Regions from separate parts of the Streptomyces sp. NPDC111656 genome, predicted to be linked through region 3. Evidence: predicted binding sites of a transcription regulator. Region 3 holds the regulator's gene; each other region holds the start of a gene.
The links. Region 3 encodes HspR, which represses chaperone genes until heat shock. Its sites were predicted from a motif close to TTGAGNNNNNNNNNCTCAA; they were not measured.

Region 1: ACZ7M3_RS13495 (DUF4279 domain-containing protein) is a predicted target of HspR. The motif match lies at 2,739-2,757, and genes of this name have one in related genera.
Region 2: lon (endopeptidase La) is a predicted target of HspR. The motif match lies at 987-1,005, and genes of this name have one in related genera.

Annotation. Positions count from the first base shown of each region.
Region 1 is NZ_JBVKCA010000004.1:3,092-9,736, reverse strand. It holds gene ACZ7M3_RS13510 (EamA family transporter) at 1-817, opposite strand, end outside; gene ACZ7M3_RS13505 (MarR family winged helix-turn-helix transcriptional regulator) at 1,003-1,500, shown strand; gene ACZ7M3_RS13500 (hypothetical protein) at 1,538-2,035, opposite strand; gene ACZ7M3_RS13495 (DUF4279 domain-containing protein) at 2,168-2,617, opposite strand; gene ACZ7M3_RS13490 (FAD-dependent monooxygenase) at 2,836-4,362, opposite strand; gene ACZ7M3_RS13485 (TetR/AcrR family transcriptional regulator) at 4,476-5,069, shown strand; gene ACZ7M3_RS13480 (hypothetical protein) at 5,220-5,459, opposite strand; gene malQ (4-alpha-glucanotransferase) at 5,564-6,645, opposite strand, start outside.
Region 2 is NZ_JBVKCA010000002.1:51,157-57,801, forward strand. It holds gene lon (endopeptidase La) at 1-964, opposite strand, end outside; gene ACZ7M3_RS05755 (rhomboid-like protein) at 1,634-2,566, opposite strand; gene ACZ7M3_RS05760 (MFS transporter) at 2,722-3,048, shown strand; gene ACZ7M3_RS05765 (glycoside hydrolase family 3 protein) at 3,246-4,901, shown strand; gene ACZ7M3_RS05770 (spermine/spermidine synthase domain-containing protein) at 4,957-5,634, shown strand; gene ACZ7M3_RS05775 (response regulator transcription factor) at 5,748-6,485, shown strand; gene ACZ7M3_RS05780 (HAMP domain-containing sensor histidine kinase) at 6,533-6,645, shown strand, end outside.
Region 3 is NZ_JBVKCA010000008.1:367,890-374,534, reverse strand. It holds gene ACZ7M3_RS25435 (sugar ABC transporter substrate-binding protein) at 1-330, opposite strand, end outside; gene ACZ7M3_RS25430 (hypothetical protein) at 1,136-1,780, shown strand; gene ACZ7M3_RS25425 (heat shock protein transcriptional repressor HspR) at 1,777-2,223, opposite strand; gene dnaJ (molecular chaperone DnaJ) at 2,228-3,412, opposite strand; gene grpE (nucleotide exchange factor GrpE) at 3,446-4,114, opposite strand; gene dnaK (molecular chaperone DnaK) at 4,111-5,961, opposite strand; gene ACZ7M3_RS25405 (MraY family glycosyltransferase) at 6,057-6,645, opposite strand, start outside.

The DNA.
Region 1 (6,645 bases), on a different contig from region 3:
CCATTCCCGCCACCTGCACCGGCGCCAGCGCCTGTCCCAGCGCCGCCCAGCCGATGACGGCCGCGGTCAGCGGCGACAGCGGGCCGAGGAAGGTGACCTGGGTGGCGCTGAGCCGGCCGATGCCCCGGAACCAGAGCCAGTACGCCACCGCCGTGTTCGCCAACGCGAGGTAGACGTATCCGCCGACCGCCCGGCCGTCCAGCGCGGGCGGCGCGCCCTCGACCAGGAGGGCGACCGGGACGATCAGCAGCCCGCCCGCCGTCAACTGCCAGGCGGTGAGCGCCAACGGACCGACCCCGTCCGGCCGGCCCCACCGCTTGGTGAGCACCGTGCCGGTGGACATCGACGCGGTCGCGGCGAGCGCCGCGAGGACCCCCACCGCGTCCAGCGCGCCCGCCGCCTTCAGCACGACGAGGCTGACACCGAGGGCCGCGGCGATACCGGTGAGGAGCGTCCGCAGGGTCGGGCGGTCACCGAGCAGCAGCGCCGCGAGGCCCGCGACGAACAGCGGCCCGACCGAGCCGACGACCGCCGCCATGCCGCCGGGCAGCCGATACGCGGAGAGGAACAGCAGCGGAAAGAAGGCGCCGATGTTCAGCGCGCCCAGCACCGCCGCCTTCCCCCACCAGGCGCCGCGCGGCAGCACCCGGGCCAGCGCGAGGAGCAGCAGCCCGGCGGGCAGGGCTCGCATCACCCCGGTGAACAGGGGGCGGTCGGCGGGGAGGAGCTCCGTGGTGACGGCGTAGGTGCTGCCCCAGGAGATGGGGGCCAGTGCGGTCAGGGCTATGAGGGCGGGACGGTTCGCGTTCGCGGCCATGGGGGCACCCGATTCCAAAGTAGGTCAGTGGGAAGTAGCTTAGCCATAAGCGACTTTTGGTCAAGCTACTTTTCACTGAACAACTCACCCCCAAGCGACTCACCCCCAAGCAACTCCCTTGCCAGCTACTTCCTCGTCAGCTACTTTCTTGCGGGCAATCGACCCCTCGGCGGATACTCGCCCCCATGAAGACGCCCCAGGACCCCGTCGACGCGATCATCGAGCAGTGGGCCACCGTCCGGCCGGACCTCGACACCGCCGCTATGGAGGTCTTCGGCCGCGTCTTCCGGCTCGCCCGCACGATGGGCGACCGGATGGAGAAGGCGTACGCGCCCTACGGGATCTCGCGCGGGGAGTTCGACGTGCTCGCGACCCTGCGTCGCTCGGATGCCCCGTACACCCTCTCGCCCCGGCAGCTCTCGGCGACGCTCATGCTCACCACCGGCGGAATGACCGGACGCCTGGACAAGCTGGAACGCGCGGGGCTGCTACGGCGCTCCCCCGACCCGCACGACCGGCGCGGACTCCAGGTGACGCTCACGGACAAGGGGCTGCGGCTCATCGATGAGGCCGTCGGCGCGGGGCTCGCCGTCCAGACGGAGGCCCTGGCCCACCTCGACGAGGAACGAGCCGGTCAACTGGCCGCCCTGTTGCGTGAGTTGCTGATGGGCACCGGCGCCTAGGGTCTCGACCGGGCCCCCGAACCAGGCCCTGAGGGCCTCAGCCCGCCGTGGCGACCCGGCTCGACCTGACGCGTATCGCGGCGAGCCTGCCCAGAACCTGAGCCAGTGCCATCAGCAGCAGCGCGGCGGTCCAGGCGGCGGCACCGGTGATCAGGTTGTCCTGGCTGAACCGCGCCAGGCTCCCGGAACCGCCATGAGTGGCCCAGTACTCGAATCCGGCGCGCGAGGCCATGCCGACGATCCACAGGAGCGCGGCGAGCGCCCCGGCGCGGGCGAACGCGACCCCGTCCGAGGCGCGGCTCAGCCGGGTGGCCGCGCCGCAGGCGACGCCCAGGACCGCGCCGGCGACGACACCGGCGATGTCGAGTCCGAGGTCGTGCCCCTGGGTCGGGAAGGACTTGAGGTAGTAGGCGGCCGCGGCGGCGACGGCCACGAGCGGCAGCAGCGTGTTGTGCAGCGTCTGCCGGACGCCTCGGATCTGCGGGATCACGAGGAGGATGAGGGACGCGGAGATCACGTAATCGGTCGTCGTCATGCCCATGAGCTTGCGCTTCACGACGCGGAACCACCTCGGCTCCAGGGTGGAGCCCAGGGTGGGTTTCCGCCTCAACCCACGGGTTGAGATCCAGGCGCGTGCCGCCGTCCTCGGCGTCGGGCGGCTCGACCACTACTGGCCGGGGTCGCCGTCGCCCCGCTGGTCGTCGCAGTCGTAGTACACGTACTGATCGATGTCCAGCGACGCCCCGGCCTCGGCCGACCAGGCCAGCAGGGGCGCGCCCAGGAAGATGCCCTTCTGCCGCGGGTCCTCGGGATCGGTGAGCTCCTGGACGACCACCAGGGAGACGTCGGCGTCCCCGGAAGCGGCCAGCCGCCCCAGGGTCGTGGCGAACTCCGGTCCCCAGCCGAGGACCACCGGTTCGAGATCCTCCGGCCGCCCGGGTCCGCCCGCGGCCGAGACGTGCCGGATCCAGGTCGCATGCGCGCGCGGCGGCGACTGGGGGCGCCTACGGCTGCCGATCGCGGTCGCCTCGTCGGGCCCGGTCCCCAGCCGCGCGGAGATCTCCTCCGGTTGCAGGGACTCGCTGACCACTCTCAGGTACATCCGGAACGCGGTCACGGCCGGTACCTGTCATGCGTCGGAACCAAGATCTTCCCGTCCTTGCGCACGAGGACGTCCCTGCCCTCGCCGTCACGCATCGCGTCGAACGCGTGGTCGTAATCACCGTAAACCGTTACCATCGGTCATGTTCGACTCAACGTCGCACGCGGTGACATACCGCACCCGACGCGGTGTTGATGTCCCGACGCTTCTACGAAGCGGCGGTCACCCTCGCCTCACTCCCCCTCCGGGCGAGATCGGTTCGAAGACGGATCCCCGCCCAGCGCCGCCGCCAACGCCCGCTCGACGGCCGCCGCGTCGGGGGATTCGGCGGCCCAGGCCACGTATCCGTCGGGCCGCACCAGCACGGTCGTACGCCGGTCGCTCGCCCAACTCTCCACGGTGAGACGGTCCTTGCGCGCCTTGAGGTCGTCCAGGCGGTACGTCCGGACGGCCGCCGTCGGTGCGACGAGGACGAACCGGCCGCCGCGCAGGGCCTCGTAGAGGCGGCCGTTCTTCAGGGCGACATCGGGGACGCGGGTGCCGACGAGGGTGTGAGAGCCGCGCGGAGCCCGGTAGGCGAAGCCGATGCCGGTGATCTGGCCCGCCGCCTTCCGGCCTACGGGGCCGACGCCGTTGAGGACCGTGGTGAGCGCGGAGCGCAGCGCCAGCGTCCACGGATGCTTGGCCATCGCGAGCCGGACGATCCCGCCGCTGCTGCGCAGCACCGCCCTGCCGACCGGGTGGCGCTCGGCCTGGTAGGTGTCCAACAGGTCCGCGTCCGCGTGGCCGTGGACGACCAGCGCGAGCTTCCAGCTGAGGTTCGCCGCGTCCTGGAGGCCGGTGTTCATGCCCTGGCCGCCGGCCGGGGTGTGGACATGGGCGGCGTCACCGGCGAGGAAGACCCGCCCGACCCGGTACGCGGGTGCCTGGCGCTCGTCGCTGTGGAAGCGGGACATCCAGCGCGCGTCGTGCATGCCGTAGTCATGGCCGAGGGAGAGCCGGACGATCTCCTTGACCTCGTCGAGTTCGAGCGGCGCGCTGTCGGGGACGTCGCGGCCGCGGTGCCAGCCGATCACACGGTAGTAGCCGTCGCCGAAGGGCACCATGAAGGCGAAGGCGTCGCCGACGGCGTTGGCGGTGAGGATCGACTCCGGCTCCTCGGCGAGCAGGACGTCGGCGAGGACGACGGACCGGATGACCGACTTCCCGGGGAACGGCAGCCCCACCGCCTCACGCACCGCGCTGCGCATCCCGTCCGCCCCGACGACGTACGCGGCCGCCAACTCCCCCGCCGCCCCGTCCGCACCCCGGACTTCGAGCGTGACGCCCGCCGCGTCCTGGCGCAGTCCGGTCACCTCGGTCTCGTACACGAACCGCACCCCGGCCTCGACGGCCCGCCGCTCCAAGGCCCGTTCCACCTCGTACTGCGGGATGACGAGCAGGTGGTTGAAACGGGAGGGAAGCGTGTCGAGGGCGAAGGAGAGCCGACCGAAGAGGCGGATGCGGTCGACGGTCCGGCCGTGACTCTCCAGCTCGTCGGCGAGACCGCGGGCGTCGAGCTGCTCCAGGGTGCGGGCGTGCAGGACGAAGGCGCGGGAGAGGTTGCTGATCCCGTGCGGGCGCTTCTCGACGAGGGTGACGGAGACACCGGCGGCGGCGAGGTCCCCGGCCAGCAGAAGGCCGGTGGGGCCGGAGCCGACGACGATCACGTTCCGGGGCACGGTGGCGCCGTTCACATGGCCGTTCGTCTTGTCGTTCATGGCGGCCTCCTGATGCCAACGCTCGTTGGTCAACGTTTGTTGGCCAACGCTTGTTTACCAACATAGAGAGCCCGCTCTGGACTGTCAACAACTGTTGGCCTACGGTTGTTGGCATGCCCGACAAGGAACTCCCCGCACCCGCCCCGTCCCCCGCGGCCCGCCGCTCGGACACCACCCGCACCGCGATCCTCACCGCCGCGCGCGAACGCTTCGCCGCCGACGGCTACGAGCGCGCCACGATCCGCTCGATCGCTAAGGACGCACGGATCGATCCGTCGATGGTGATGCGCTACTACGGCTCGAAGGAGGGACTGTTCGCCGCGGTCCTCGACGTCGACCTGCGGCTTCCGGGCCCGGACGGGCTGGACCCGCACGAGGTGGGCCGCGTCCTGGTGGGCCACTTCCTCGACCTCTGGGAGGAGAACGAGGTGCTCACCGTGCTGCTCCGGGTCGGCGTGACCAATCCGGACGGCGCCGCGCGCATGCAGGGCATCTTCCGGGACCAGCTCATGCCGGTCGCGCTGCGCGTCTGCCCCGACCCGGAGCAGGCGCCAGCACGGGCCGCGCTGACCGCCTCACAGGTGCTGGGCATGGCGATGGCCCGCTACGTCCTGCGGTTCCCGCCCGCCGTCGCGCTGCCCCGCGAGGAGGTCGTGGCGTGGCTGGCGCCGACGGTGCAGCGGTATCTCACGGCGCCGCATCCGTGACGGGCCCCGAAAAGAGTCCCCCGAGAACACGCCGAGGGACTCCGAAAACACATCGAGGGAGTCCCCGCACCCGGTGGGTGCGCGGACTCCCTCGATCGAGAAGGATCCAGGCCTCGGCGCGCGGCCGGGGCTTCAGGAAGCGAGCCGGGATCAGGTCCGCTTCGGCTGCTTGTCGGACTTGTCCAGGACCATCACGAGGCCCGCGATGACCAGGAACAGGACGATCGGCGTCACGACGTAGAGGCCGAGCGTTTCGATCACGCTCAGGCCCTTGCCGGGGTCGTCACCGTCGTCGCGGGTCAGCGCGAGCGCGGGGGACGACATGAGCAGCATCATCAGCGTCGTACCGGAAGCCAGGGCGCCGGCGCGCAGGGCGTTCTTCTTGTCCACGGTGCAAACGTAGCGAACACCTGAATGAGTCGCGCGCCCGGGGTGCCGTACGGAGGCCGCACCCCCGCCCGGACGCCCCGCTCACACACCCCGGTCACGCCCGCTCACCCGCCTCCGTCACGCCCGCCGCGATCCCCGGACCGTCCCCGCAGCACGTCGATCAGCGCGTACAGCCGGGGCGAGGCCGCGAGCTCCTCCAGGGTCACCGGGCGGCCATCCGCGTCGGCGATGGGCAGCCGCCAGTTCGGGTACTGGTCCCACGTGCCCGGCAGGTTCTGCGGTCGCCGGTCCCCGACCGTGTCCGGGAGCCATACGCCGATCATGCGGGCCGGGGTGCGCAGCAGGAAGCGGTACACGGCCTGGATCTCGGCCTCCTCCGACACCGCCGAACCCGCGTCGCCCGCCCCGTGCAGCAGCCCGAGGCGGGCGAGCAGCGCCAGCCATTCCCCCGTGTCCGCCGTGGCCGCGGTCCGCTCGTCCTCCAGAGAGCCGGTGAGCAGGCCGAGCCGGTCGCGGAGTTCGACGTGGTCGCCGGTGAGCCGGGAGGCGGTGGGCGGCAGGTCGTGGGTGGTGGCGGTGGCCAGGCAGTCGGGGCGCCAGCGCTCGGAGGGCAGGGGCTTCCCGTCGCCGTCCCAGTCCCGTTCGAACCACAGCACCGAGGTGCCGAGCACCCCGCGCTCGTGCAGCGTCTCGCGCACGCCGGGCTCGACCGTGCCGAGGTCCTCGCCGATCACCAGGGCCCCGGCCCGCGAGGCCTCCAGGGTCAGGATCGCGAGCATCGCCTCGGCGTCGTAGCGGACGTACGTGCCCTCGGTGGGCGGCTGTCCCTGCGGCACCCACCAGAGCCGGAACAGGCCCATCACATGGTCGATGCGCAAGGCGCCGGTGTGTCGGAGGAGGGCGCGCAGGAGGCGGCGGTAGGGGGCGTAGCCCGAGGCGGCGAGGCGGTCCGGGCGCCAGGGCGGCAGGCCCCAGTCCTGGCCGCGTGCGTTGAAGGCGTCCGGGGGCGCGCCGACGGACATGCCCGCCGCGAAGTACTCCTGCTGCGCCCAGGCGTCGGCTCCGCCGGGATGCACTCCGACCGCGAGGTCGTGCACGAGGCCCACCGCCATCCCCGCGTCGCGCGCGGAACGCTGGGCGGTGGCGAGCTGGGCGTCGGTGAGCCAGGCGAGGCGGCTGTGGAAGT
Region 2 (6,645 bases), on a different contig from region 3:
CCAGGATGCCCTTGGCGCCCTGGATGTCGTACTCGTCCTGGGTGCGCTCGTTCCACGGCAGTTCCAGGACGGTGTCGAGCCAGGTCCGGATCCAGCCGCCCTCGGGCGACTGGTCGCTGGACCGCTCCAGCTTGTCGACTTCCTTGAGCGCGGCCTCGCGGACGTTCTCGGGGAGGTCCGCGGCCTCGACGCGGGTCCGGTAGTCGTCGGACTCCTCGCCCTCCTTGGCGTCGCCGTTCAGCTCGCGCAGCTCCTTGCGGACGGCTTCGAGCTGGCGCCGCAGCAGGAACTCGCGCTGCTGCTTGTCGACGCCTTCCTGGACGTCCTTCGCGATGGACTCGGCGACATCCTGCTCGGCGAGGTGCTCACGCAGCTGCTCGGTGGCGAGCTTCAGCCGGGCGACCGGGTCGGCGGTCTCCAGCAGCGTGACCTTCTGCTCGGTGCTCAGGAACGGGGAGTAGCCAGAATTGTCGGCAAGGGTGGACACATCGTCGATGGCCTGTACGCGGTCCACGACCTGCCAGGCGCCGCGCTTGCGCAGCCAGCTGGTGGCGAGGGCCTTGTACTCCTTGACCAGTTCGGCGACGTGGCCGGGCAGCGGGTCGGGCACGGTCTCGTCGACCCGGGTGCCCTCGACCCACAGGGCGGCACCAGGACCGGTCGTCCCGGCGCCGATCTTCACGCGCCCACGGCCGCGGATCAGCGCGCCCGGGTCGCCGTCGGCCAGTCGGCCGACCTGCTCGACGGTGCCGAGCACGCCCGTGCTCGGGTACGCCCCGTCGATGCGTGGCACCAGCAGCACCTTCGGCTTGCCGGGCTCCGACCGCGCGGCTGCCTGGGCGGCCTCCACCGCGGCGCGTACATCGGCGTCGTTCAGGTCCAGCGGAACCACCATCCCGGGCAGCACGACCTCATCATCGAGCGGCAACACGGGCAGGGTGAGCGGTGTGGACGTCGAAGCCATTATCTCTCCCTAGGCAGTCAAGTTGAGCTATGCCGACTCAATGCACGTGAGCCCCGGATTGTTCCCCGGGGCCTGTTCGCTGTGAGCGATCGCTCTCCACGGAGACGTCAGTGCAGGTCAGCGGGGTATCCGCCACGCTTCTCTCTTGGCCGGCGCCGCTCCGCCGTACCTCCGCGGCGAACGCCTGTGGTGCGGTCAACGCCGTCGGCCCGCCGTCCCTTCCCGTGTCACACCGCAGGCTCATCCACAGGCTGTGGAACCACGCACGGGGAAACGGGGCACGACGTGGACGAGGGGCAGCAACAGGGGCGGGGTCGACTCGCCGCCGGGTGGTCGCGGGTGCCGCGGCGGCGGCCGTGGCGGCGCTCGGGGCGGTGGCGGTGCGGGCGGCCCGACATCCTAGGTCGTCGTCACCGACGCCCGGCCCAAGGAGACGGAGTGGGCGACGCCCGAGACCGTGACCGGCTCGGCGGGCACGGTGTGACCTTCGAGCGGGCGCACGTCAACGCGCCCTCAGGCTCCACGGGACGAGTGCGGAACAGAAGCGCCGCCCAGGCGTCCCGGAGCCGGCCCGACGGCTGACGGCGGCCCGGACCACCTGACCTGACCCGACCGAACTGGATTGGACCGAACTGGACTGGACTGGTCCGGCCCGGCCCGGACCCGCCCCTACCGCCCGGGATGCCAGGCGGCGACGGTGCCGGGCGTCTGAGCGGTGTGTACGGCGGCGGGGGCGGCAGGGCCGGAGACCGCCTGCGTACGGGCGCGGCGCCAGCCCCGGACCAGCGGCCAGGTCGACACCCCGATCGCCAGGGACATCACATGCCCCCAGTCCGTCATCGGGTCGGCGAATTCGAGCAGGTCCCCGACGACCATCGAGCCGAAGACGACCAGCAGCGGCCAGCGCAGCCAGGGCCGCAGCAGCCCGGCGAGCGCGCCGATGCTCGTGGCGACGCCGAAGCTGATGCCGTAGTCGAGGCGGTGCAGGGAGCTGTCGGGAAGGTCTCCCACCAGCACGGAAAGGCCGACAGGCACCTCGGTGGCCAGGGTGGCCAGGACGTGCCCGAGCAGGAAGACTCCGGCGGCCCGCAGGCCGCCTATCCGCCGCTCCAGCGCGGTCAGCACCAGCACGAACCCGATGGCGTACGGCGAAGTGATCCCGCCCGCCATCCACAGCGCGCTGGCCAGCAGCACCAGCACCGGTTCGCGTACGAGGTGCGCGACATCGGTGCTGGACCCCTGCTGCAAGGCGTGGACGAGGGAGGGGTCCGCGTGGTCGGTGACCATCGCGGTGACGGCGAGCACGGCCGCGTAGCCGAGGGTGAACGGCGTTCCGGTGGGGGTGGGCAGCAGCCGCCAGGCGCGGAGCGACCGGAGCCGGGCGAGGGCCCGGGAGACGGGTGGAGCGGGAGGAGCAAGTGCAGGAGATGTCGTCGCCGGGCGGGGGGCGGGCGGCACGGCCGTGGCGCCGCGTTGCCGCGGCACTCCGTCCAGGAGAAGCGTGCCCGTCTGTGGGTCCTTGAGCGCGGCATCGGCCGAGGAGGCCGTCGGGGCCGTGGTCGTCGCCACTGCCGTCTCCGTCGCGGTCGTGCTCCGGTCCAAGGTGAGGGGCTCCTTCCGTCCCGCTCCACCCTTGGGGGCTCGCGCCGCCGCTGTCTATGACCGACGCCACGTGGGAGGCGATTCATAGCAACCTGATAAGCGCATTCGGCGTCCGCGGTCGCCGTGTCCGCACACGCGTCGGCTCCTCGCTCGTCATGGCCCTCAGCCTGGCGCTGCTCGCCGCCGCGCAGTCCTTCGGGATGTACGTCGTCGCCGTGATCGTCTTCGGCCTCGGCGAGGGCCTCTACCTCTCCGTCGACCTGGCGCTCGCCGCCGCGGTGCTGCCCGATCCCGACGAGTCGGCCAAGGACATGGGCGTCCTCAACATCGGCAACGCCCTGCCCCAGTCCCTCGTCCCGATCGCCGCCCCCGCGCTCCTGGCGATCGGCGGGGGCGGCAACTACGCGGCGCTGTTCCTCTTCGGCGCGATCGCCGCCGTACTGGGCGCACTCGCCGTCCAGTTCGTCCGCTCCGTCAAGTAGCCCCCTCCAAACGGCCCCCTTCTTCAAGAAGCCCGTCACACAGCCGCCTCGAGCAAGAAGGAAACAAGGAAACCGGGATGCCCCCAGGGAAGACCACCGCCACGTGCCGCGATCCGCACCGCCCCGTCGACGAGCGCGTCGAGGACCTGCTCTCCCGCATGACGTGAGAGGAGAAGGCGGGTCAGCTGTTCCACTCCATGCTCTCCATGAACATGCTCTCCATGAACGCGGACGGCACCTTCGCCACCGACGGGCCCTTCGTGCACGCCCCCACCCCCGAGCTGATCGAGGGCAGGGCACTGACCCACTTCAACCTCATCGGCCAGTACGGCGTGCGCGAGACGGCCCAGCGGGTCAACCGGGTCCAGGAGCTGGCCGCGAGCACCCGTCTGGGCATCCCGGTCACCCTCTCCACCGACCCGCGCCACGCGTTCACCGACAACCCGGGCGCCTCCTTCAACTCCGGCGCCTTCTCGGCCTGGCCCGAGCCCCTGGGCCTGGCCGCGATCGGCGACCCGGCGCTGGTGGTGCGCTTCGGGGACACGGTCCGCCGCGAGTACCTGGCGGTGGGCTTCCGGGGCGCGCTGCACCCACAGATCGACCTGGCCACCGAACCGCGCTGGTCGCGCCAGAGCGGCACGTTCGGATCCAGCGCGGAGCTGACGAGCGAGCTGGTACGGGCGTACGTACGCGGTCTCCAGGGGGCGCGGCTCGGACCGGACTCCGTCGCCGCCATGGTCAAGCACTTCCCCGGCGGCGGACCGCAGAAGGACGGCGAGGACCCGCACTTCGCGCACGGCAAGGAGAGAGAGATCTATCCGGGCGGCATGCGTGAGTACCACCTCCAGCCCTTCAAGGCGGCCGTCGAGGCGGGCTGTTCCCAGGTGATGCCGTACTACGGGCAGCCGATCGGCACCGACTGGGAGGAGGTCGGCTTCGGCTTCAACCGCGATGTCCTCACCGGCCTCCTGCGCGAACGCCTCGGCTTCGACGGCATCGTCTGCACCGACTGGGGCCTGCTCACCGACGCGCCCGTGCTCGGCGAGCTGTTCCCCGCGCGGGCCTGGGGCGCCGAGTACCTGACCGTCGCCGAACGCGCGGCGAAGGCGCTGGACGCGGGCAGCGACCAGTTCGGCGGCGAGCAGTGCCCCGAGGTGATCGTGGAACTGGTCCGTTCGGGCCGCGTCACGGAGGAACGCGTCGACGAATCCGTACGTCGACTCCTGCGCGAGAAATTCACACCCGGCCTCTTCGAGAACCGCTACGTGGACCCCGACCGGGCGGAGGAGACCGTCGGGGCGGGCGAGTTCACCGCGCTCGGCGACGCCGCCCAGCGCCGCTCGCTGACCGTCCTGACCAACCACGGACTGCTGCCCCTCGAGGGCCGCCCGAACCTGTACGTGCGGGGAATCTCCGAGCAAGTGGCCGCCGCGTACGGCAATGTCGTCCCCGATCCCGTCGACGCGGACCTCGCGGTACTGCGCCTGCGCACGCCCCACGAGGAGCGCCCCGGGCTCTTCGAGTCCTTCTTCCACTCGAGGTCGCTGGCCTTCCCGGCGGACGAGCTCAAGGAGATCCTGCGGCTGCTGGACGCGGTGCCCACGCTGGTGTGCGTCAACCTCGAACGGCCCGCCGTCCTCCCCGAGATCGCCGCGAAGGCGGCCGCGCTGGTCGCCGACTACGGCGCGAGCGACACGGCACTCCTGGACGTAGCCTTCGGACGGGCGCGGGCCCAGGGACGACTGCCGTTCGAACTGCCGCGCTCCATGGCGGCGGTCGAGGCGTCACGGCCGGACGTCCCCGACGACACCGAAGACCCCGTGTTCCCTTACGGGCACGGACTGAACCTCTGACCCCCTGAGGATTAATTCGGCTGCCCATCCTGGTGAAAGTGCCAGGATGGGAGCCATGACTGCCTCGTACGACAACCCTGTGGTCATCGATCGCCGGGAAGGCACCCACGGCGAGGTCGTGTTGCGGCGCCACGGCGCGCTGCTGCAGATCATCGCCAACGGGTGCTTCCTGATGGACACCTCCGACGGCCGCTCGGAACGGCTGCTCGTCGACGCCGCGCTGGACGCCCTGGACGGGCGGGCGGAGCCCGAGGTGCTGATCGGGGGGCTCGGTGTCGGGTTCTCGCTGGCACACGCCGCCGCCGACCCGCGCTGGGGGCACATCACCGTCGTCGAACGCGAAGGGGCCATCATCGACTGGCACCGTGACGGACCGCTGGCGGAACTCTCCGCGGCGGCGCTCGCCGACCCCCGGACCGAGATCGTGAGATCCGATCTGCTCGCTCACGTCAATGAGACTTCCGACACGTACGACGCGCTGTGCCTCGACATCGACAACGGGCCCGACTGGACCGTCACCGAGGACAACACCGGGCTGTACGGACCGGCCGGACTGGCAAGCTGCGCAAGGGTGTTGAAGCCGGGCGGGGTGCTCGCCGTTTGGTCGGCGAAGCCCTCTCCGGAATTTGAAGGATCGCTGCGGAATGCCGGATTCCACCAGGTGCGTACCGAAGAGATCCCCGTTGCCCGGGGCGTTCCGGACGTCGTCCATCTCGCGGTCGGGCCTGGATAGCCGAGCGAAGGTGACTGCCCGTACCCTGCTTCCCTGGCGCAGATCATTCAAGCGTCAAGCGCAGTCATGGGATCACCCCACGGATTCCGGAAAGCACACCTCAGGGGCGGGCGATGGAGCAGACACACACCTCGCACAACGGCACGGCGGCCACGCCAGGCGCTCAGCGCCGGGTGCTGGTGGTCGAGGACGACCCGACGATCGTCGACGCCATCGCGGCCCGCCTGCGAGCCGAGGGATTCCTCGTGCAAACCGCGGGCGACGGACCGGCCGCCGTCGACACAGCAGAGGCCTGGCAGCCCGACCTGCTGATCCTCGACATCATGCTGCCCGGCTTCGACGGCCTGGAGGTCTGCCGGCGCGTGCAGGCCCAGCGCCCGGTGCCGGTGCTGATGCTCACCGCGCGCGACGACGAGACCGACATGCTGGTCGGGCTCGGCGTCGGCGCCGACGACTACATGACCAAGCCGTTCTCGATGCGCGAGCTGGCCGCGCGCGTGCACGTCCTGCTGCGCCGGGTCGAGCGGGCCGTGGTGGCCGCCTCGACGCCGCGCAGCGGGATCCTGCGCCTCGGCGAGCTGGAGATCGACCACGCGCAGCGCCGGGTACGGGTGCGCTCGGAGGACGTGCACCTCACGCCCACCGAATTCGACCTCCTGGTATGCCTCGCCAACACTCCGCGCGCGGTACTCTCCCGCGAGCAGTTGCTGGCCGAGGTCTGGGACTGGGCGGACGCCTCGGGCACTCGGACCGTGGACAGCCACATCAAGGCGCTGCGCCGGAAGATCGGTGCCGAGCGGATCCGCACCGTCCACGGCGTGGGCTACGCCTTGGAGACCCCGACTCCCTGAGCCGGGTCTCCGCAGGGACCAGGAACCTCATGTAGGGGGCTGATGTCATGAGCGGGCTCGGTGAATCGGGCAGAACCACGGGCGTCGTGAGCGGTCCCGGTGAGCCGGGCCGCGACGAGGGGTTCTGGGGCTCCGTACGCCCGTTCTCGATCAAGACCAA
Region 3 (6,645 bases):
CACGTCGACCTTGTCGTTCACCATCTGCTGGAACTGCTGGCTCTGCTTGGACGCGCTCTGCTCCGCGTTGGCGGATTCGACCTTGCCCTTGCCGTTGGTGAGCTTGGCGACCTGCTGCTCGATGATCGGGTGGTCGAACTTCTCGTAACGGGTGTTGGCCTTCTCAGGGAGGAGCAGACCAACCGTGATGTCGTCACCCTTGGTCGGGCTCGCCTTGGTGTCGCTGCCGCCGATCCCGTCCACGACACCGCAGGCGGCGAGGGAGACGGTCATCGCGGAGCAAGCCAGGGCTATGGCGGTACGACGAAGCCGGGTGTTACGAGTGTTCACATCAGGTGCCTTCCGGGCGAGGTAGCTGCTTTGCGACCCAGGTGGCTGAAAGCCAACGCGGCGATCACCTCAGCGTCAAGGAGTAACCACTTAACGAGATGGCAACAGCATTCTGTGTTCCCCAAGTGAACACGATGGGAAGGGGGTGCGCCGCCACTTCCACAGAACCCCTCTGATTGACTTGCGTCACTCGCTCCCCGGCGACATACAACCCTCCCCCACCTCCGGGAGTCTCGATGGCGGCCGCACACAACGCAGCACGAAACAGGGGAAGCATGAGGCCAGTTGGGCGGAGTGGGCCGGCGCTCGCCGCGACGCTGACGATCGCCACCCCCGGGGGCCTGCTCGCCGGCTCGGGGGCGCCCGCCTCCGCCGCGAGCAGCCGCGCATCACCGGTGTACAAGCGGCAGTTCTACGCGAACACCACTTTCTCCCACACACCGAAGAAAACGGACTGCGACGCCGCGGTCGGCGAGAACTGGGGCACGAAGGCCCCCGCCTCCGGCCTCCCGAAGGACAACTTCGGCGTCCGCTGGACCGTGACGAGGGACTTCGGTTCGGGAGGTCCCTTCGCCCTTCCCGTCAACGTCACCGTCCCCTCCGGCAAGCACACCCTGCGCATCGACTACGCCAACTGGACCGGCGCCGCCAACGTCTCCTTCGCCTACACCCCCGCACCACCGCCACCGTCGACAAGGTCAAGCCCCTCACCCCGAGCGGGACTTCCGTCTCGCAGTCGAAACTGGGTTCGCCGACCGCCACGCCCCGCGGGCTGCGGCTCGACTGGAACGGGGTCACGGGAGCGGTGTCCTACCGCGTCTACCGGGCGACGAGCGAGAACGGCGTGTACACCCGGGTGGGCAGTACGGACAAGCTCTCGTACCTGGACACCTCGGCCCTGGAGAGCGTCGCCTACTACTACCAGGTGACCGTTCTCGACGCGGTGGGCAACGAGTCCGCGCGTTCCGTGGCCGCCGCCGGCGAGCGCGAGGACCTCACCCCGCCGCCCGCCGTCACCGGGCTGACGGTCACCCCGACCGAGTACGGCTTCGAGGTGGAGTGGGACAAGAACCCGGCCACCGACCTCGGTCGGTACACCGTCTACTGGGGTGAGCTCTTGGGCGACGAGGGCGAGGAGCAGGTGTGCTCCGGGACGCTGACGGCGTATCCGCCGGTCGACACCACCTCGTACTCGTACACCACCCGCCCCGACGGCGACCGCGTCTGCTTCTTCGTCGACGCCATCGACACGTCCGGGAACTCCTCCTTCAAGCGGACCCGGACGGCCGTGGCCGCGACCGAGCTCGACACCACGCCGAGCGTACGAGAAGATCCACGAGACCTCGGCCGGAGCGTTCGAGTACTTCGACACCGGCGCGGTGAGTTGAGGAATGCCGAAGGGGGTGGAGAGGTCGACGACCTCTCCACCCCCTTCGTACGTGGGAGCTAGTCCGACTGCCTCTTCGGCCGCCAGACCACCAGCGCGCTCGTCTGCTGGACCTCCTGGTACGGGACCAGGTCGCGGCGGTACGAGGCGTGCACCGCGGCCTCGCGCTGCTGCATCGCGGCAGCGGCGCCGTCCAGGGCCGATTCCAGTTCCGCGACGCGGGACTGGAGGGCCGCCACCTGGTTCTCCAGCTCGATGATGCGCTTGATGCCGGCCAGGTTGATGCCCTCGTCCTGGGACAGCGCCTGCACCGTGCGGAGCAGTTCGATGTCGCGGGCCGAGTAGCGCCGGCCCCGGCCGGCGGTGCGGTCCGGGGAGACCAGGCCGAGGCGGTCGTACTGGCGCAGGGTCTGCGGGTGCAGGCCGGAGAGCTGGGCCGCCACCGAGATGACGTAGACCGGGGTCTCCTCGGTCAGTTCATAGGGGTTTCGACGACGGCCGTCCATCTGCTCATGCTCCCTTCGCGGCCTGGAACAGCTCCGCCCGTGGGTCCTCGCCCGCGGTTGCCTCGCGATACGCCTCCAGGGCGTCGCGAGCCTTGCCCGACACGTCCGTGGGGACCGCGACCTCGACGGTGACCAGGAGGTCGCCGCGCGTACCGTCCTTGCGGACGGCACCCTTGCCGCGGGCCCGCATCGTACGGCCGTTGGGCGTGCCCGGGGGCAGTTTCAGGGTGACCGGGGGGCCGCCCAGGGTCGGTACGCGCACCTCGCCGCCGAGTGCCGCCTCCGCGAAGGTGACGGGCACGGTGACGGTGAGGTTGTCGCCCTTGCGGCCGAAGACCGGGTGGGCGTCCACGTGGACCGTGACGTACAGGTCGCCGGCCGGGCCGCCCCGTTCGCCGGGTGCGCCCTTGCCGCGGAGGCGGATGCGCTGGCTGTCGCTCACCCCCGCCGGGATGCGGACCTGCATCGTGCGCGAGGACTTGGCGCGACCGCTGCCGTGGCAGATCTCGCAGGGGTTCTCCGCGATGAGACCGCGGCCCTTGCAGTCCGGGCAGGGGTCCGTGAGCGAGAAGCCGCCGCCGGAGCCGCGCGCGACCTGGCCGGTGCCGACGCACGTCGGGCACACGCGCGGTGTGCCGTTCGCGTCGCCGGTGCCCGAACAGGCCTTGCAGGGCGCCTGGGACGTCATCCGCAGCGGGACCGTCGCGCCGTCCACCGCCTCGGTGAAGCTGAGCGTCACCTCGGTGTCGATGTCCTGGCCGCGCCGGGGCTGGGTCCGCGTACCCGTGCCCGCGCCGCCGCGGTTGAACAGGCCCCCGAAGACGTCTCCGATGCCGCCGCCGAAACCACCGGCACCGCCCGCCCCGCCCTGGGCGCCGCCTCCGAAGAGGTCGCCCAGGTCGAAGTTGAAGTTGCCGCCGCCCGCGCCGGGACCCGGACGGAAGCCGCCGTTGCCGAAGAGAGCGCGTGCCTCGTCGTACTCCTTGCGCTTCTTGGGGTCTCCGAGCACGTCGTTCGCCTCGGAGATCTCCTTGAAACGCTCCTCGGCCTTGGCGTTGCCCTTGTTGGCGTCCGGGTGGAACTCGCGGGCGAGCTTCCGGTACGCCTTCTTGATCTCTGCCTCGGTGGCGTCCTTGGGGACGCCGAGGACCTTGTAGAAGTCCTTCTCGATGAAGTCCTTGGTGCTCATCCTCGACGCCCCTCCTCTCTCATGCGTTCAACGTCAGCCCTCGTCCGGGCCACCGCTCTCCTTGTCGTCGGCCGCCTCGGCGGAATCCTGGGAGTCCGCCTTGACGGTCTGCGCCCCCGGCTGGGGTTCGGCGACCGCCACCCGCGCGGGGCGGATGGTGCGCTCGCCGATGCGATACCCCGGCTGCAGAATCGCCACGCACGTCGTCTCCGTGACGTCCGGCGCGTACGAGTGCATCAGGGCCTCGTGGATCATCGGGTCGAAGGGCTCGCCCTCCTTGCCGAACTGCTGAAGGCCCATCTTCGCCGCGACGGTCTCCAGCGACTCGGCCACCGACTTGAAGCCGCCGACCAGTTCGCCGTGGTCCCGCGCGCGGGCGATGTTGTCGAGCACCGGCAGGAGTTCGGTCAGGAGGTTCGCGATGGCGATCTCCTTGACCGCGATCCGATCGCGCTCGACCCGGCGGCGGTAGTTCTGGTACTCGGCCTGGAGCCGCTGGAGGTCCATCGTGCGCTCGCCGAGCGCCGTACGGACCTGGTCCAGCTGTGCGGTCAGACCGGCCAGTTGTGCTGCTGATGCGTCCCCGGCCGGGGCCGCCGCCTCCTCCGTGGAGGGGGTGGCGGCCTGCGGCTCGGCGTCGTCAGGGGTGGCGCCGGAGGGGACGTCAGGCTTCTCTTCGAAGCCCGGGGTCTCCTCCGTCACGCGGCACCGTCCTTGCGGTCCTCGTCGACGATCTCGGCGTCGACGACATCGTCATCGGCCTTGGCCTGCTCGGCGCCGGGGGCACCTTCGGCGCCACCGGCGGCCTGCGCGGCCTGGGCGTCGGCGTACATGGCCTGGCCGAGCTTCTGGGAGACCGCGGCGACCTTCTCCGTGGCGGTGCGGATCTCGGCGGTGTCCTCGCCCTTGAGCTTCTCCTTCAGCTCGGCGATGGAGGCCTCGACCTCGGTCTTGACGTCACCCGGGACCTTGTCCTCGTTGTCCTTGAGGAACTTCTCGGTCTGGTAGACGAGCTGCTCGCCCTGGTTGCGGGTCTCGGCGGCCTCGCGGCGCTTGTGGTCCTCGTCCGCGTACTGCTCGGCCTCCTGGCGCATCCGGTCGACCTCGTCCTTCGGCAGCGAGGAGCCGCCGGTGACGGTCATCTTCTGCTCCTTGCCCGTGCCCAGGTCCTTCGCGGTCACGTGCATGATGCCGTTGGCGTCGATGTCGAAGGCGACCTCGATCTGCGGGACACCGCGCGGGGCCGGCGGCAGACCGGTCAGCTCGAACATCCCGAGCTTCTTGTTGTACGCCGCGATCTCGCGCTCGCCCTGGTAGACCTGGATCTGGACGGACGGCTGGTTGTCCTCGGCGGTGGTGAAGATCTCGGACCGCTTGGTCGGGATCGTCGTGTTCCGCTCGATGAGCTTCGTCATGATGCCGCCCTTGGTCTCGATGCCGAGGGACAGCGGGGTGACGTCGAGGAGCAGGACGTCCTTGACCTCACCCTTGAGGACACCGGCCTGCAGGGCGGCGCCGATGGCGACGACCTCGTCCGGGTTGACGCCCTTGTTGGCGTCCTGGCCGCCGGTCAGCTCCTTGACGAGCTCGGCGACGGCGGGCATGCGGGTGGAGCCACCGACGAGAACGACGTGGTCGATCTCGGAGAGGTTGATGCCCGCGTCCTTGATGACGTTGTGGAACGGCGTCTTGCAGCGCTCCAGAAGGTCCGCGGTGAGCTGCTGGAACTGGGCGCGCGTGAGCTTCTCGTCCAGGTGCAGCGGGCCCTCGGCGGAGGCCGTGATGTAGGGCAGGTTGATCGAGGTCTCGGTGGACGAGGACAGCTCGATCTTCGCCTTCTCGGCGGCTTCGCGCAGACGCTGGAGCGCCATCTTGTCCTTGGCGAGGTCCACGCCGTGACCGGAGCGGAACTGCTGCACCAGGTAGTCGACGACACGCTGGTCCCAGTCGTCACCACCGAGGTGGTTGTCGCCGTTGGTGGCCTTCACCTCGACGACGCCGTCGCCGATCTCCAGGAGGGACACGTCGAAGGTGCCGCCACCGAGGTCGAAGACGAGGATCGTCTGGTCGTCCTTGTCCAGGCCGTACGCGAGGGCGGCGGCCGTGGGCTCGTTCACGATGCGCAGGACGTTCAGGCCCGCGATCTCGCCGGCCTCCTTCGTCGCCTGGCGCTCGGAGTCGTTGAAGTAGGCCGGGACGGTGATGACCGCGTCCGTGACCTTCTCGCCCAGGTAGGCCTCGGCGTCGCGCTTCAGCTTCTGCAGGATGAAGGCGCTCATCTGCTGCGGGTTGAAGTTCTTCCCGTCGAGCTCGATCTTCCAGTCCGTGCCCATGTGACGCTTCACGGAGCGGATGGTCCGGTCCACGTTCGTGACCGCCTGGCGCTTGGCGACCTCGCCGACGAGCACCTCGCCGTTCTTGGCGAAGGCGACGACGGACGGCGTGGTCCTGGCGCCCTCTGCGTTGGTGATGACGGTGGGCTCGCCGCCTTCAAGAACGCTGACGACGGAGTTAGTCGTGCCCAGGTCGATGCCGACCGCACGTGCCATTTCAATTCCTCCAGCAATGACTTGAGTGGAACGGACTCAAGTGTGCACCACACTCATTGCTGGGTCAACAGACATGAGTCACGGGGGCTCAAGTCTTATCTCTTGCTTACACGCAGGTGTGCTTGCACATGGGGTCCGACCTGCGGCTTCACGGTCAACCGACTCCCGTACGAGGGGACATGCCGTCCCCCGTAAGTGGGGATCCGAAGCAGCGCGAGTACGGCGACACAGACGCAGCCCGCCACCCACAACGCCGCCGTCGCGCTCACCCATCCCATGTCGATCAGCATCCCGACGAGTGCAGCCGCGAAGCCGGTGACCCCCACGACGACCGCGGCGCCCTGGGGTGTGACGCCGAGGCGCCGCAGCCGGTGGACCAGATGATCGGGGGCGCCGCGCAGCAGCGGACGCCCGGCTCGCCGCCGCGACACCAGCACCAGTACGGAGTCGGCGGTCGCCACGGCCGTCAGCGCGAACCCGGCGCCCACGCTCGACCCGGCCGCCCGCCCGGTGTGCACCAGTACCGCCGCCGAGGTCAGCAGGAACCCGACGAACAGCGCGCCGCAGCGCCCCGGCACGATCCGGGCCGGGGGCCAGTTGTGCATCAGGAACCCGGTCAGCGCGGCGGCCAGCACGCTCAGCAGCGCCGCGAGCCCGTCCATGACCTCGGCGGCCGCGCAGCCG